DNA from 2 places in the Kitasatospora sp. NPDC051164 genome. Region 2 is predicted to be linked to the other one. Evidence: riboswitches for the same ligand, from Rfam matches in the RefSeq annotation. Region 2 holds a riboswitch; the other holds the start of a gene.
What was found. Region 2 has a riboswitch for cyclic di-AMP ahead of ACIBEC_RS07560 (NlpC/P60 family protein). Riboswitches for the same ligand answer to the same signal wherever they lie in the genome.
Positions count from the first base shown of each region.

Region 1: linked by a shared signal. The riboswitch ahead of ACIBEC_RS00915 (hypothetical protein) and the one ahead of ACIBEC_RS07560 (NlpC/P60 family protein) in region 2 are both predicted to bind cyclic di-AMP.

Region 1 is NZ_JBITFB010000001.1:213,397-220,819, reverse strand. Features, by position in the region: gene ACIBEC_RS00950 (phosphotriesterase) at 1-13, shown strand, start outside; gene ACIBEC_RS00945 (Pr6Pr family membrane protein) at 176-865, shown strand; gene ACIBEC_RS00940 (SDR family oxidoreductase) at 1,033-1,797, opposite strand; gene ACIBEC_RS00935 (TetR family transcriptional regulator) at 1,935-2,555, shown strand; gene ACIBEC_RS00930 (alpha/beta hydrolase-fold protein) at 2,854-3,996, shown strand; gene ACIBEC_RS00925 (phenolic acid decarboxylase) at 4,094-4,423, opposite strand; gene ACIBEC_RS00920 (hypothetical protein) at 4,658-4,780, shown strand; cyclic di-AMP (ydaO/yuaA leader) riboswitch at 5,004-5,188, shown strand; gene ACIBEC_RS00915 (hypothetical protein) at 5,197-6,426, shown strand; gene ACIBEC_RS00910 (hypothetical protein) at 6,503-7,081, opposite strand; gene ACIBEC_RS00905 (IclR family transcriptional regulator) at 7,399-7,423, opposite strand, start outside.
Region 2 is NZ_JBITFB010000004.1:109,922-117,344, forward strand. Features, by position in the region: gene ACIBEC_RS07555 (NlpC/P60 family protein) at 1-645, opposite strand, end outside; gene ACIBEC_RS07560 (NlpC/P60 family protein) at 872-2,005, opposite strand; cyclic di-AMP (ydaO/yuaA leader) riboswitch at 2,016-2,169, opposite strand; gene ACIBEC_RS07565 (NlpC/P60 family protein) at 2,507-3,544, opposite strand; gene ACIBEC_RS07570 (NYN domain-containing protein) at 3,745-5,046, opposite strand; gene ACIBEC_RS07575 (hypothetical protein) at 5,361-5,624, opposite strand; gene ACIBEC_RS07580 (rhomboid family intramembrane serine protease) at 5,827-6,609, shown strand; gene ACIBEC_RS07585 (Lrp/AsnC ligand binding domain-containing protein) at 6,651-6,932, shown strand; gene ACIBEC_RS07590 (aminotransferase class V-fold PLP-dependent enzyme) at 6,946-7,423, opposite strand, start outside.

The sequences.
Region 1 (7,423 bases), on a different contig from region 2:
GCGCAACCCGTGAGTCCGGCAGGCCCTGAGCCCGGCAGACCCTGAGCTGGGCGGACTCCCGAGCCCGGCAGGCTTCCGAGCCCGTTCCCGCTCCTGTGGCCGACTGCTCCCGCCCGGGTTTGAATCCGAGTAGCCCTCCTGCCGGAGGGGCGCCCCCAGAGAGGCGGACTCGACGATGCCCGCACCATCGACGGCCGCACCATCGACCTACCCGTGGCTCGCACCCGCCCGGCTCGCCGTCGCGGCCCTCGTCGCCGTCGCCCTCTGCTTCTCCGGCTACCGCGCGGCGAGCGACCCCACCGGGGTGGTGAACTTCTTCAGCTACTTCACCAACCTGGGCAACCTCGCCGTGGTCGCCGTCCTGGGCTACGGCGGCTGGGCGGGCCTGACCGGCCGCCGCCCGGTGCCGGACGAGGTGCGCGGGGCGGTCGTGCTCTACCTGGTGATCGCCGGACTGGTCTACGGCACGCTGCTGGCGAAGTACCCGGAGCAGCTGGTGATCCCGTGGGTGGACGACGTGTTGCACCGCGCGATCCCGCTCGTCGTGCTCGCCGACTGGCTGATCGACCCGCCCGCCCGGCGCATCCGCCCGGTCGTGGTGCTCGGCTGGATGGCGTTCCCGCTGCTGTACGTGGTGTACGCGCTGCTGCGCGGCCACGCCGTCGACTGGTACCCGTACCCGTTCCTCGACCCCACCCTGCACGGGGGCTACCGCCGGGTGGCCGGGGCCTGCTTCCTGACGGCGGTGGCCTTCGTCCTCGTCGGCGCCGCGGTCGCCGCCGTGGGCAACGTGCTCGCCGCGCACCGCGACGCCCGCGACGGCGCGGTCCCGAGGGGCCGTCACGCCGGTGCCGGAACGGGCTGACGAGGGCCGAGCACGCTCCCGTGGTGACGGCCGTGGTGACGCTCCGGACCCTCACGGCCGCCGACGCAGCATCGAGGCCTTCCGGCAGCGGGCGAAACGCCGAAGCGGGGCCTGTGCCGTACAGGGGACGGCACAGGCCCCGCCGTTCGGGACCGCGGGGCGGGCGGTCACATGTGGGTGCCGCCGTCGATGCGGAGCTCGGTGCCGGTGACGAAGGCGCCGTCGTCGGAGGCGAGCATGGCGATCACGCCGGCCACCGTCTCCGGGCCCGCGAAGCCCTGGCCGAGGGCGGGGGAGAGCTTGGCGAGCAGGCTGAAGTCGGCGTCGGCGGGCAGGCCGGGGTTGTTGGTCATGCCGCTGTCGATGCTGCCCGGGGCGACGCAGACCGCGCGCAGGCCCTGCTTCGAGTACTCCGAGGCGATGGCGTGGGTGAAGGACTGGATGCCGCCCTTGGTCGCGGCGTACGCGGCCATGTAGGGGTGGGCGAAGCTCGCGGAGGTGGAGCTGAAGTTGACCACCACGCCCTTGCCGCCCGCGAGCAGTGCGGGGAGCGCCTCGCGGGTCATCAGGAAGGTGCCGGTCAGGTTCACCGCGAGGAGCGTGTTCCAGAACTCCAGGGTGGTCTCGTGGGTGTGCGAGGCACGGAGGATGCCGGCCGCGTTGACCAGGACGTCCAGGCCGCCCAGGGCGGCGATCGCCTCGGCGACGCCCGCGACGACGGCGGCCTCGTCGGAGATGTCCAGGACCCGGATGGTCAGGCGGTCCGCGGTGCCGTCGGCGGTCGCGCGGTCCAGGGTCCTCTTCAGGCCGTCCTCGTTGACGTCGACGGCGACGACCTTGCCACCCTCGGCGAGGATCCGGTGCACGGTGGCCTGGCCGATGCCCGAGCCGCCGCCGGTGATCAGGACGTTCCGTCCGCTGAAGCGCTCCATTGTGGTACTCCGTTCGTTCGTGGTCTCTCGACCTCAAGAGGCACGGTACGCCCAAGTGGCACGTTGTGCCAATGAGGCTTGATGAGTCATCTCGGCATGACGCGCCAGAATGGCACCCATCCGCGTAGGCTGACCCCGTGACCGGACGCCCGACCCTGAACCAGCGCCGCCGTGACGCCACCCGGCTGGAGATCGCCCGCGCTGCCGCCGCGCTCTTCGCCGAAAAGGGGGCGGAGGCCACCACCGCCGAGGAGATCGCCCTCGCCGCAGGCATCTCGCTGCGCACCTTCTACCGGTACTTCTCCGTCAAGGAGGACGCCGTCGCCCCGCTGCTCGCGGCGGGCGGACGGCAGTGGGTCGACCGGTTCGCCGAGAGCTCGGCCGACCTGCCGCTGCGCGAGGCGCTGGAGAGCGCGGCGGTCGCGTCGCTGACGCCGGCCGACGAGGCGGGCGCCGAGATGATGCAGTGGACCCGCAGCCTGCTGCGCGACCCGAGCCTGGAAGGTGCCTGGCAGCGCGTCCATGCCGACTCGGAGGTGCGGCTGCGCGCGGTCCTCGCCGACCGCTGTCCGGAGGGCGCCGATCCGCTGGAGATCCGGCTGGCCGCCGCCGCCGCGACAGCGGCGATCCGGGTGGCCCTGGAGCAGTGGGCCTCTTCCGGGGCCCCCGCGGCCGGCCCGGGCTCCCCGCGCGACCTGGGGGCCCGCTGCATGCGCGAGCTCACGGCGGGGCTGCGGCTCTGGGAGCGGGTGTCCTGAGCCGGGGGTGCGTCGGGCGTGGGGCGTGGTGGCTGCCGAGCCCGGCGGTTGGCGGATGACGGCGAGCAGCTGACAGGGTTCAGGGTTCAGATGTCAGATGACAGATTTCGAAATCTGTCATCTGAACTCTGTCGGTTGAAAGCCGTCGGCCGTTCCCCGCGACCTCCCAGCCCGCCATCAGCGATCTCCCAGCTGGCGCTAGGGTTGATCACTGCGCCCTGACAGGGGAACCGGGGTGACCTCCTCGGATGTCCCCAGCGGAGGGGTCCGGAGTTCGAGGCGTGGGAGCAAGTAGGACATGGGTCTGACGAGCCACAAGGTGCTGGCGCTGACCGTATTGATCGCCGTCGTGGTGATGGGGGGTACGGTCTGGCTGTGGCCCAGGATGGCCAGGACGACCTGGCAGGCGGTGCTCGGCCGGATCGGCACGCTGCTCGCCACCCAGTTCGCGGTGCTCGCGGCGCTCGGCCTGGTGGCGAACAACTACTTCGCCTTCTACAGCAGTTGGGACGACCTGCTGGGTACCGGTGACACCGGCCCGGTGGTGATCCACAACAAGGCGGACGCCTCCGGTCGCCTCCTGGTGGAGACGATCGGCCACGCCTCGGTCAAGGGCGGCGGTGCGGTGGGCCGCGAGCCCAGCCAGTCGGGCGAGATCCGCAAGGTCCGGATCGACGGCGCGGTCAGCCGGCTGTCCACCGAGAGCTACGTCTACCTGCCCCCGCAGTACTTCCAGCCGGAGTACGCGCAGAGGAAGTTCCCGGCCGTGATCGTCAGCACCGGGTTCCCAGGAATCGCCGAGAACCTGATCACCCGCTTCAACTACCCGGGCGCGGCGCTCAAGCTGCTGCAGGAAGGCCGGATGCAGCCGACCGTCCTGATCCTGATGCGCCCCTCGCCCGCGCTGCCGCAGGACACCGAGTGCGAGGACATCCCGAACGGCCCGCAGTCCGACACGTACTTCACCAAGGACGTGCCCTCGGCGATCCAGGCCAGCTTCCGGGTCTCGTCCGACCCGCAGGCCTGGGCCTTCATGGGCAACTCGACCGGAGGCTACTGCGCCCTCAAGCTGGCCATGCGCCACCCCGACGTGTTCCCGACCGCCGTCGCGCTCTCGGCCTACTACGACGCCGCCGACGACCCGACCACCGGTGACCTGTTCGGCGGCAGCAAGCAGCGCCGCGACGAGGCCAACCTGATGTGGCGGCTGAAGAACCTGCCGCAGCCCAACGTGTCCGTGCTGCTGGCGGGCACCAAGAAGGGCGACGGCGACTACCGGCGGGAGACCGAGGCCTTCGTCGAGGCGGCGCGGAGCCCGATGAAGGTCTCGTACAGCATGCTCGAGAACGGCGGCCACAACTTCGAGACCTGGAGCGCGCTGCTGCCGTCCTCGCTGGAGTGGCTGTCCCAGCACCTTGCGGTGCCGAACCCGACCGCCTGACGACCGACCGCCTGACGACCGACCGCCTGACGACCGGCCGCTTATCGGCCGGACCCCGGGGCCCAGCCGCGGGCCCGAGGTCCGGCCGTCACGGGTCTCAGGCCACCCGCTCCAGCGAACCGGTGTGCAGCTGGCCGACCCGGCCGCCCTCGCCCTCGAAGGTCCAGAAGGCCCGCACCGTCAGCTTGTTCAGGTCCATCACATGGCTGACGGTGATCCCGCTCTGCTCCGTCCAGCTGACGAAGTAGATCTCCGGTGCGACCTCGGCGACGTGCAGCCGCACGTCCTCCCACTGGCCCGCGGACTCGCCGAGGCCCTCCCAGCGCAGCCGCGTGCCGTCGGCCGAGTAGGTGTTGCGGAAGGCCGCGCCGTTGTCGGCCCGGAAGACGTAGGTGCGGCCGGCGAAGGCGGGCAGGGACGCGATCATGGTGGGGCGGCTCCTCGTTTCGGGCTTTGGTGCTCTTGTGCACTGCGGAAATGTCAGGCCTCCAATTTATCCGACCGGGTGCAGTCGGTCAGATCTTTGCCACGGTACGGATCGCCACCGCGCCGCCCGCCGGGGTGTGCGACCGGCACATGGACACCCGCCGCGCTCCGGTCCTACCGTCCACCCATAAGACGCACCCCTGCGAGACTCACCCCAGCGAGACGCACCCCCACCATGCCCGTCCACACCACCGGCATCGTGACGGTCGGCGGCACCCGGCTGCTGAGCGGCCTCGACCGCCTGGAGCCGGCCTGGGCGCCGGAGGCCGAGAGCCAGGTCGACGCCTGTCTCGGCTGACCATCCCGCCAGGCCTTCGGCCGAGCACCCGGACGGGCACCGGGCCAGGAACCCGGACAGGCATCCGGCCGGGCCGGGGGATTGATCAACTCTGCCGCCACACAGCGTCGTTGATCGACACCACTGTGAGCGGCACGACAACCGGACCGACGGAGTTGTCCGTTCACGCACAGCCTGCCTAGCCTGCAACGGTCGTCCGCCCTCGCGGACCCCGCCGCCGGGACGCCGAGTCCCGTCCACCCGTCGGCGGGTCACCGAGCACCACGCGGACGGGAGCGGGGGAACCAAGGTCGGCGCCCGGCCCGCGCGCTCACGCGTACGGGTCGTGGCTAGGGGTGAAGCTGTTCCACAGGCGGCAGGGCCAACTGCAGCCCGAACCCGACAGCTAACCTCGCAGGCGTCGCAGAGGCCCGCTCATGCCCCAGCCTGCTGTCCGGCGCGCCACGCCGCGCCACGCCCGCCCCTCCCGCCGCAGCCGCAACACCGCCTTCGCCGCCACCGGGGCGCTCGCCATCAGCGGCGCCGGCCTGTTCGGACTGCCGTCCGTGAGCAGTGCCCAGGCCGCCACCGCGCCGACCGTCACCCAGGACCGGCTCGCCCCCGCCACCATGGTCGCGGGCAAGGCCAGCACCGCCTCGCTCGGCCTGCACTCCTCGGCCTGCTTCACCGCGAAGACCGTCGGCGTGGGCGTGCGGGACGCGCGCGGCACCAACCTCGACTTCCCCGGCAACGCCTCCAACGTGCAGATCTGCCCGAGCGGCGTGAACTTCACCAGCGGCGCGCGCACCCTGCCCGCCGGGACGTACACCCAGTTCGGCTTCTGGCAGGACCTCGGCGGCGTCTGGCACAACCTGCTCTCGCAGCAGCTGGTGGTCTCGGCCACCGCCACCCCGGCCCCGGCCCCGACGGCCACCGCCACCCCAGCGCCGACCTCCACGCCGACCCCGACCCCCACGCCGACCCCGAGCGCCACGGCCAGCCCGACCACCCCCGCGCCGTCCTCCCCGGTCACCGGCAAGTCGCTGACCTGGTCGGACGAGTTCAACGGCTCGATCTCCTGGGGCCAGCGCTGGGTCGGCGACAAGAGCACCTCGTACAAGTACGGGAACCACAACCCGGACGACAACAAGCTGGACTGGCTGAACAAGAACAACGTCAGCGTCGCCAACGGGGTCGCCACCTTCACCGCCGCCCCCGGGGGCCCGGCCCTGGAGAACGGCAAGCAGTCCTGGAACACCGGCTTCCTGACCACCGAGGGCTCCGGCGAGGGATTCCAGGTCAAGACCGGCGACTACGCCGAGACCCGGGTCAAGCTGCCCGCGGGCACCGGCGCCTGGCCGGCCCTGTGGACCTGGAAGAACGGCAACGGGGAGATCGACTCCTTCGAGTACCACCCCGACAACCCGAACCTGCTGGAGCTGACCAACCACGTCAACCCCGGCAACCCGAAGTACTACACCGACGCGAGCGCCATCGCGAAGGACCAGTGGGTCGTCAAGGTCTTCTCGGACGGCAAGGGCGTCGGCGCCAACTGGTCGGCGTACCTGATCCTCAACCTCTCGGTGTGCGCGGGGCAGTACCACCCCGCGCCGCAGGGGGCCTCTCCGATCACCATGGCCGCCGACTACGTCCGCGTCTACCGCTAACCGGTAGGACGTCTCACCGGTCGCCGCAAGCCGGCAGCCGCTCGCCGGCGCCCGGCGCCCGGTGGGAGGACGTGGTTCAGGAACCGGCAGTCGTCTCGACCACCGTGATGTCGAACGGCTGCCGGTTGTTGCTCTCGTCCCGGTCGTCCGCGCTGCGCACCGCGACCCAGCCGCCGCTCAGTTTTCCCAGGGGCAGGTCGGGGTCCAGACGGACCGGGACGAGGGCGGTCGCGGTGCGCAGCGGCGGCAGCCCGGGCCCGAAGACGCAGCGCACCCGGTGGCCGTTCTGCAGCACCCCGCAGTTGTCGGGGTAGTAGGGCCCCTCGGGGGTGACGCCCTTCGGCAGGGTGACCACGACCGTGAACGGGGAGGCGGTGGTGTCCGGGCCCCTGTTGGCGACGAAGCCGTGGACGGTCGTGCTGCCGCCGGGCGGCGCCGCCGGGGCCGGGTCGATCCGGACCACCTCCAGGTCGGAGTCGGACGGCGCGGCGACCACGGCGGGCAGGGTGGACACCTCGGGGACGGCGGACGCGGTCGGCGCGCCCGGCGCGACGACCTCCACCGCCGGACGGGGCTCCGGCCGACGCAGCGCCCAGGACGGGCTGGTGGCCGGCACCGCCACCGTGCAGCCCGCCACGACGGCCGCGACCAGCACGGCCCCGCCGTACCTCCTGCCCCTCGTGCTGCCGTGCGATCCCGTGTCACCGCAAGACCCAGCGCTGCCGTGCGATCCCGAGCCACCTCCTACGACGCCCCGTACGTCCTGCTGCTCCATGCCGCTCACCGTGCCCTCGTGCTTCGGCCGCCCGCACCGTCGCGGGCCGCGTCCGCACCAGGGTGGCCGAGCTGTCGCCGCGACCGGGGCGCATCCCGACCCGCCCCGCCGCCGTCCGCTCGAACGGAGGACGTGCGGTGTCGGCCCGGCGGCCCGTGTCGGAAAGGGGGGTTGACGAGGCGTCAGGCTGGTGGCCCTCAGGGGGCGAGGACCTGCCCCAGT
Region 2 (7,423 bases):
CTCGGCGTCCCGGGCGTCCTGGGCGGTCATCCTGGCCCGCTCGACGGCACCCAGGCCGTTGAGCAGCTTCTGTGCCGTGGTCAGCCGCTGCTGGATCTGCTGCTTGCTGTCGGCGAGCGAGCGGCGGGTCTGGTCCAGCTCGGCGAGCTTGCCGGCGGCCTCGGCGCGCCGTTGGTCGAGCCGGCGCTGGCGGGTGACCAGCTCGTGCAGCGTCTCCTGCTGCCGCTGCGTCGCCTGGCCCATGGTTCGGGCGCGGGCGAGGTAGTCCTCCGGGTCGGGGGACAGCATCAGCTGGGCGGTCTGGGTCATCCCGCCGCCGCGGTACTCGGCCCCGGCCACGGTCGCCAGGTCGCCGCGCAGCTCGTTGAGCTGGTCCTGGGCGACGGCGATCTCGCCCTGCAGGATCGTGGTCTCCCCCTGGAGCCGCCGCTGGGCCTCCTGGGCCGCGTTGTACCTCTCCGAAGCCTGCTCGGCCTCGTCGTAGAGCTGCTCGACCTGTGTCTTGACGTCCTTGCGGTCGGCCGGGTCCGGGCTGCCGGGGGCGGCGTGGGCGCTGCCGCCGGTCGCCATGCCGAGCGCGGTGGTGGCCGCCGCCGTCAGCACCAGCGCACGGACGAGCAGTTGGGAACGGCGGTGCACGGACATGGTGGCAGCGGCTCCAATCCTGCGGCGCGGCCCCGCCGCCGCCCCACTGCGGGCGGTCGTCGAGCGGGAGTCCGGTGGCAGACGTTAGCGAGTCCGGGCAAGCGAGTCCAAACCCCTCCGGACCCGAATATTTGACCCGTAATCGGACATCAGCCCGAGCCGCCGGAAAAGCCGCAGGCCCGGCCTTCCGTGGAGGAAGACCGGGCCTGGAAGCGCCGAGTACGGATCAGACCCGCACGATGCTGGTCAGCGGCATGTTGGTGACGGCCTCGTAGCGGACCGAGGCACCCGGCTTGGGCGCGTGCAGCACCTGGCCGTTGCCGGCGTAGATGCCGACGTGGTGGGCGTCCCCGAAGAAGATCAGCAGGTCGCCGGGCTGGGCCTGGGACAGGTCGCTGCCGATCCGGGTGCCGGCGTGCGCCTGCTCCTGCGAGGTGCGCGGCAGCGAGACGCCGACCTGGTTGAACGCCCAGACCATCAGGCCGGAGCAGTCGAAGGAGGACGCGCCGGTGGCGCCCCACACGTACGGGCTGCCGACCTTGGAGGCGGCGGCGGAGAGCGCGGCGGCACCGCGCGAGCTGCCGGGGGCGACCGGCTTGGCGACCGGCGAGGCCGGGGCCGGGGCCGAGCCCGCGGAGAGGTCGGTGCGGCTGTTGTCGCGGGAGGCGCGGTCGGCGGCCTGCTGGGCCTTGACCGCGGCGTCGGCCTGGGCCTTGGCGTCGGCGGCGGCCTTCTCCTCGGCCGCGCGCAGCGCCTGGCGCTCCTGCTCGGTCAGGGTGTTGAGCAGGTCCTGGGCGGCCTTCAGCTTGTTCTGGACCTCGTCCTTGGAGGCCTTCAGCTGCTGGGTGGTCGACTCCAGCTCGGCGAGCTTGCCCTGGGCCTCGGTGCGGTCCTGGTCGAGCTTGCGCTGCTGCTCCTGGAGCACCTTCAGCTGGTTCTTCTGGGTGTCGCCGGCCTGGTTCAGCGCACCGGCCTGGTTGAGGAAGCTGTCCGGGCTGGACGAGAACATCAGCTGGACGGTCGGGGATATGCCGCCGTTGCGGTACTGCTCCCCGGCGATCTCGGCGAGGCCGCCCTGCAGATCGGTCACCTGGTCCTGCTGACGGGCCACCTGGTCCTGCAGGCCGGAGACCTGCTTCTCCAGCGTCTGCTGCTTCTCCTGGGCGGCGTTGTACTGCTCGGTCGCCACCTCGGCCTGCTCGTTGAGCTGGTCGACCTGCTCCTTGACCTGGTCCTTGGTCGGCTGCGGGTCGGCGTGGGCGCCGGACTGCGCGGAGAGGGCGACGGCTGCGGCGGCGACACCGGTCAGGATCGAGACACGGGCGCGGCCGGCTGGCTTGGGACGACGATGGGACGCCACGAAGGCGGGCTCCTTCTTCCTACGTCCGCCTACCGGGTGAGCTGACGGGTTCGGGCCGGAAGCATGCCCTACGACGCCTCACGGCCGTTCCAGCGGCCGACCTGGCGCCGATTCACCCCGGAGGAACGTGGTTCCCCGGCTCCGCTGCGCAGCACCCCCGACTACTGGGCTCCCCTGTCGGGCAGTCGCTTCGACCTGCCCCGCTGCCTCGCGAACTCGACGGTAGCCACCGCCGCCACCCCGGCTGGGTGATCGACACTGCGATGGCTCGGTGCATGACCCTAGTAACTGAACCGTGATCGGTTCAAATCCTTGTCAGAAAAAAGACGGAAGATTACCCAAGTTCTTTTGTGAAAATGACCGATGGTAACCGCCGCCCCACGCAAGGCTGATCAGGTCTCACCCGATGCTCGCGAAACGGTCGAAAACCCGAACGCCACCCCCGGTCGGGGGTGGCGCGGATCACAGGGCTCGGGCGAACCCCTTCGGCGTGTCGGGCCGTCAGACCCGGCGGATGGTGTTGATCGGCATCGCGTCGGCCTTCATCACCTTCACCACGTCACCGGTGTGCGGCGCGTGGACCACCATGCCGTTGCCGATGTACATCGCGACGTGGTGCATGTCGGGGCCGTAGATGACCAGGTCGCCCGGCTGAGCCGCCGCCAGTCCGGGCACCGCGGTGCCGTAGTGGCCCTGCTCCTGCGAGGTGCGCGGCAGCGAGACGCCGGCCTGGCCGTACGACCAGACCATCAGGCCCGAGCAGTCGAAGGTGCTCGACCCGGTGGCGCCCCACACGTACGGCGAGCCCTGCTTGCTCATCGCCTTGGCGAGGGCCACGGCCGCGTAGCCACTGGCCGGCGGCAGGCTGCTCAGGTCGACCCGGTCGCTGCCGCGCGAGGCCCGGTCGTCCTGCGCCTGCTGGGCCTTCAGCGCGGTGCGCTCGGCGGCGCTCAGCGAGTTCATCAGGTCCTGGGCGGCCTTCAGCTTGGTGTTGACGTCCGCCTTGGCCTGGTTCAGGTCCTTGGTGGTGGTGTCGAGCGAGGCCAGCACGGCGGCCGCCTCGGTCTTCTCCTGGTCCAGCCGGCGCTGCTGGTCCAGCAGCCCCTTGAGCGCCTCCGCCTGGGTGGTGCTGGCCTGCTGGACGGTGGAGGCCTTCTCCAGGTAGCCGGACGGGTCGGAGGAGAGCATCAGCTGGACGGACGGGTCGATGCCGCCGGTGCGGTACTGCTCGCCCGCCACCTCGGCCAGGCCGGCCTGCAGCTGGGTCATCTGCTCCTGGCCGCGGGCCACCTGGTCCTGCAGCTGGTCGGCCTGCTTGCGCAGCTGCGTGGCCCGCTCCGTGGCGCCGTTGTACTTCTCTGCCGCCTGCTCCTGCTCTTGCTGGAGTTGGTCGATCTGCGCCTTGACGTCCGTTTTGTTCGGCTGCGGCGCGGCGTGCGCGGCTACCTGGGCGGAGAGTGCGACCGCGGTCGCAGCGGCCGCGGTGAGCACGGAGACCCGCGCGCGGCTCGGCTGCTTGGGACGGCGGTGGGAGGCCAAGGGACCGGCTCCTTCTTCCAACGGACTCACCCGATTGGATGAGATTCCGGAAAATAGGTTTGACGCCAGACCCTAGTGCGGATCTATCCGCTTTGCCACTCCCCCGAAGGCGTGAACTCTGTTTCCCACACCGACTTCACCGGACCCGCACACCACCACGGACCCAAGGCTGACCAGGAGTCATCCTACGCGGCCCGCGCTCAGGGCCGGGCCAGCCGGTTCAGCAGCAGCACCGAGGCGACCGGGCGCGCGCCCGCCTTCCGCACGCCCTCCGCGACCTCCCGGTCGGCGGAGACCACCACCACCGGACGGCCCTGCGGCTCGGCCCGCACCAGACGGCGAATCAGCTCGTCCGCGGTCTCCCCGGTCCGGCTGAACCGTACCCGGACCCCGCGCGGCGGTGCCATGATCACCGGAACGTCCAGGTCCTGCCCGTCGAACACACAGGTGACCTCCGCCTGGGTGCGCTGGGCCAGCATCGCCAGCCCGCCCAGCAACCGGATCCGCTGCTGCTCCAGCGGCAGCGTCGGATAGCCGGTCTTGGTCACGTTGTAGCCGTCCACCACCAGGTGCACCTGCGGGATCGCCAGCAGCTGGTCCAGCAGCGCCGGGTCGTCCTCGGCCAGCCCGCGCCGCGCCACGTCGTGCGGCGAGGCCGCCCCCGGCACCACCGCCTCCACCAGGTCCGCCGGGCGGATCTGGGAGACCGGCAGTGCCAGCTCCCGCTGCAGCCCCTGGGCCGACTGCAGCACGGTGTCCAGCAGCAGCCGCAGCCGCATGTCCTCGACGCTGCGCCCCTCGCGGGCCGACCGGCGGCCCTGCTCGGCGGCGTTCTCCAGCTCGGAGACTCGGTGTTTGAGCCGCCGCGCCTCGGTCTCGGCCGCACTGCGCTCGGCCGCGCCCTGCGCCTTCGCGGCCTCCAGCTCCCCGGCCAGGCGGCGCGCCTCGGCCTGCGCCCGGCGGGTGTCGCTCTCGAGCGACCGCACCTTCTTGCGCAGCGACTCGGCCTCCCGCCGGACGCCCTCGAACTCCGCGCGCTGCCGCTCCAGGTCCGCCCGTGCGGCGGCCCGCACCTCGGCCAGCTCGGCCTGCAGCTTCTCCGCGAGCCGGGCCGCCTCCGCGGCCGCGTCCTCGGCGCCTGCCCGCTCGACCTCCTCGCCGACCTCGGCGACCAGCCGGCTCCAGCCCGCCGAACGCACCAGGTAGGCGGCGGCGGCGACGTCCATCGGATCGGCGGCGCCCGGGACACTGCCCGACTCCAGCGCCCTCACCAGGTCCGGCTGCCCCAGCCGCAGCCGCTCCGCTATCCGCACCCGGAACGCCGGCTCCGCCTCCAGCGCGGCCGCCAGCGCGGTGGCCGCGTACTTGGCGCGCCGCGCGGGGGTGAACTTCACGTACTGACGCAGGCTCTGCGGGAGCTCGCCCGGCGGCAGTCCGCCCAGCGCGTCCGAGGCCAGCCCGACCACGCGCCGGCGCACCCCCTCGGGCAGCGGCCGGTCCAGCTTCTCGGCGACGTGCTCCGACCCGGGCTCAGCGGACTCGGAGGTGTCAGGGGTGTCTGGAGTGTCTGGGGTGTCGGGCGCAGCGCTCTCCGCCGGTCCCGTCCCGGCGTCCGGCACCTGCTCCTGCGCAGCGGGCCGAAGCCCCTGCGCTTCGCCGGGCTCCTTCGCTGCGTCCACCACGTCCTCGGCTCCGATCCTGTTTCCGGCGGGGTACGGCCGCGACCGCCCCCTGTCGTCACGCTCCGTGCGTCTTGTCTGTATTGTCCCGTGCGGCGGACGGGCGCGCGGCGCACCGCCCACCACACCGGCGGGGATCAGCCCTGCTCGGTCGGGGCCTCCGCGCCCTCGGCACCCGGGCGGGCCACCAGCTCGACCTGGTCCACGGCGTTGCACCAGCGGCAGCGCACCGACTCGATGGTCTCGCTCAGCACCTCGGTCTCCTCGACCTTGGAGTCGCCGGCCAGGTCGAAGTGCAGGAACTCGGTGACCCGCGCGCTGCGGGTGACATCGAACCGGGTGAGGTTGCCGCACAGCGTGCAGCGCCAGCGCGTCTCGGCGGTCAGGGCGGGGACGGTCATCGGGGGGTCCTCTCGGGTGGTCCCTGCGTGGGCCAGGCGCTCCCCCCGGAGCCCCGGCATCGGCGGCGGGAGGCGGGATTGCCCGCCCCAAGCCTATTGCCTGGGGCAACCATCGCGACCACCGGTCAGCGGAATAGCGGGGCTAGTCCACCTGCCGTAAACCGCCGTGTCACCTGCGGCGCCCGGAGGGATGCTTGGCCGCATGGCGCTCGCGGCCCCCGACCACACCGCCGAGCGGGGCGGCCGGCCGGAGGCGGCCGCCCCGGCGGTCACCTACGCCCTGATCGCGGTCAACACCCTGGTCTTCCTGCTCGGCCCGGCCGCCGGACTCAATCCGCTGTACGGCCCCGGCCAGGCCCGGGTCTGCGCGGAGCAGCGGTACGAGCAGCGCTGGGGCGCCGTCCCGGCCGAACTGCTGACCGGGCGGCCGCTGACCGCCGCGCAGTTGACGGAGGCCCCCGACCCGGTCCCCGGCTGCCCGGCCGCCCCGACCCCGGGCAAGCACCCGGCGCTGTCCGCCCTCACCGGCCTCTTCCTGCACGCCGGCTGGCTGCACCTGCTCGGCAACCTGCTCTTCCTCCACGTCTTCGGCCCGACCGTCGAACGGCGGCTGGGTCGGGCCCGGTACGCCGTCTTCTACCTGGCGGCCGGCAGCCTGGCCACGTACGGCTTCGCGCTCGCCGAGGCGCACGCGCCGGATTCCACCCGGGTGCTCATCGGAGCCTCCGGCGCGATCTCGGCCGTCCTGGGCGCCTATCTGCGCCTGCACCCGCGCGCCCGGGTGACCACCCTCGTCCCGCTGTTGTTCTTCCTGCCGCTGCGCTTCCCGGCCTGGCTGGTGCTCGGCCTCTGGTTCGCCCTGCAGTGGTGGTCGGTGCATTCGGCGGGCCCGGGGGTGGCCTACCTGGTCCACGTGATCGGCTTCTCGGCCGGCTTCCTCTACACCTGCACGGTGGTTCGCCACCCCTCGCGACGACCCGGCTGACGCCCGATACGCTGGCGGCACCCCACAAAGGAGCCCGAACAGTGATCACCGCCATCGTCCTGATCAAGACCAGTGTCGACCGCATCCCGGAGATCGCCGAGGCCATCGCCGCCATCGAGGGCGTCAGCGAGGTCTACTCGGTGACCGGCGGATACGACCTGGTGGCGATGGTCCGGGTGCGCCGCCACGACGACCTGGCCGAGGTCATCCCGGGCCGGCTCAACAAGGTCCCGGGCGTGGCCCACACCGAGACCCAGATCGCCTTCCGCACCTACTCCCAGCACGACCTGGAAGCCGCCTTCGCCCTCGGCCTGGACGAGTAGCGGGGCCGGGGCCTCAGCCCTCCCGGCGGGTGTCCACGACGCAACGCCCGCCCTCGTTGCGGTAGTTCCAGGCCGCGCCGTCCGTGACCAGCTCCCGAACGGCGGTCAGGAAGCGGTCGATGTGCTCGTCCGGCGTCCCGGCGCCGAAGCTCACCCGGATCGCGTTCAGGCTGCGCTCACCCGGCAGCGAGGGCTCCGGCGCACCGCACTCCGACGGCGGGGTGTCCTCGTCACCGAGCAGGGTCCGCACCAGCGGGTGGGCGCAGAACAGGCCGTCGCGCACCCCGATGCCGTACTCGGCGGACAGCGCGGCCGAGAAGTGCGAGCTGTTCCAGCCCCGGACGACGAAGGACAGCACGCCCACCCGGGCGGAGCCGGCGCCGAACAGGTTCAGCACCTTGACCTGGGGGATCCGCGCCAGCCCCGCAGTCAGCCGGTCGACCAGCTGCCGCTCGCGGGCCTCCAGCGCGTCGAAGCCGGCCTCGCTCAGC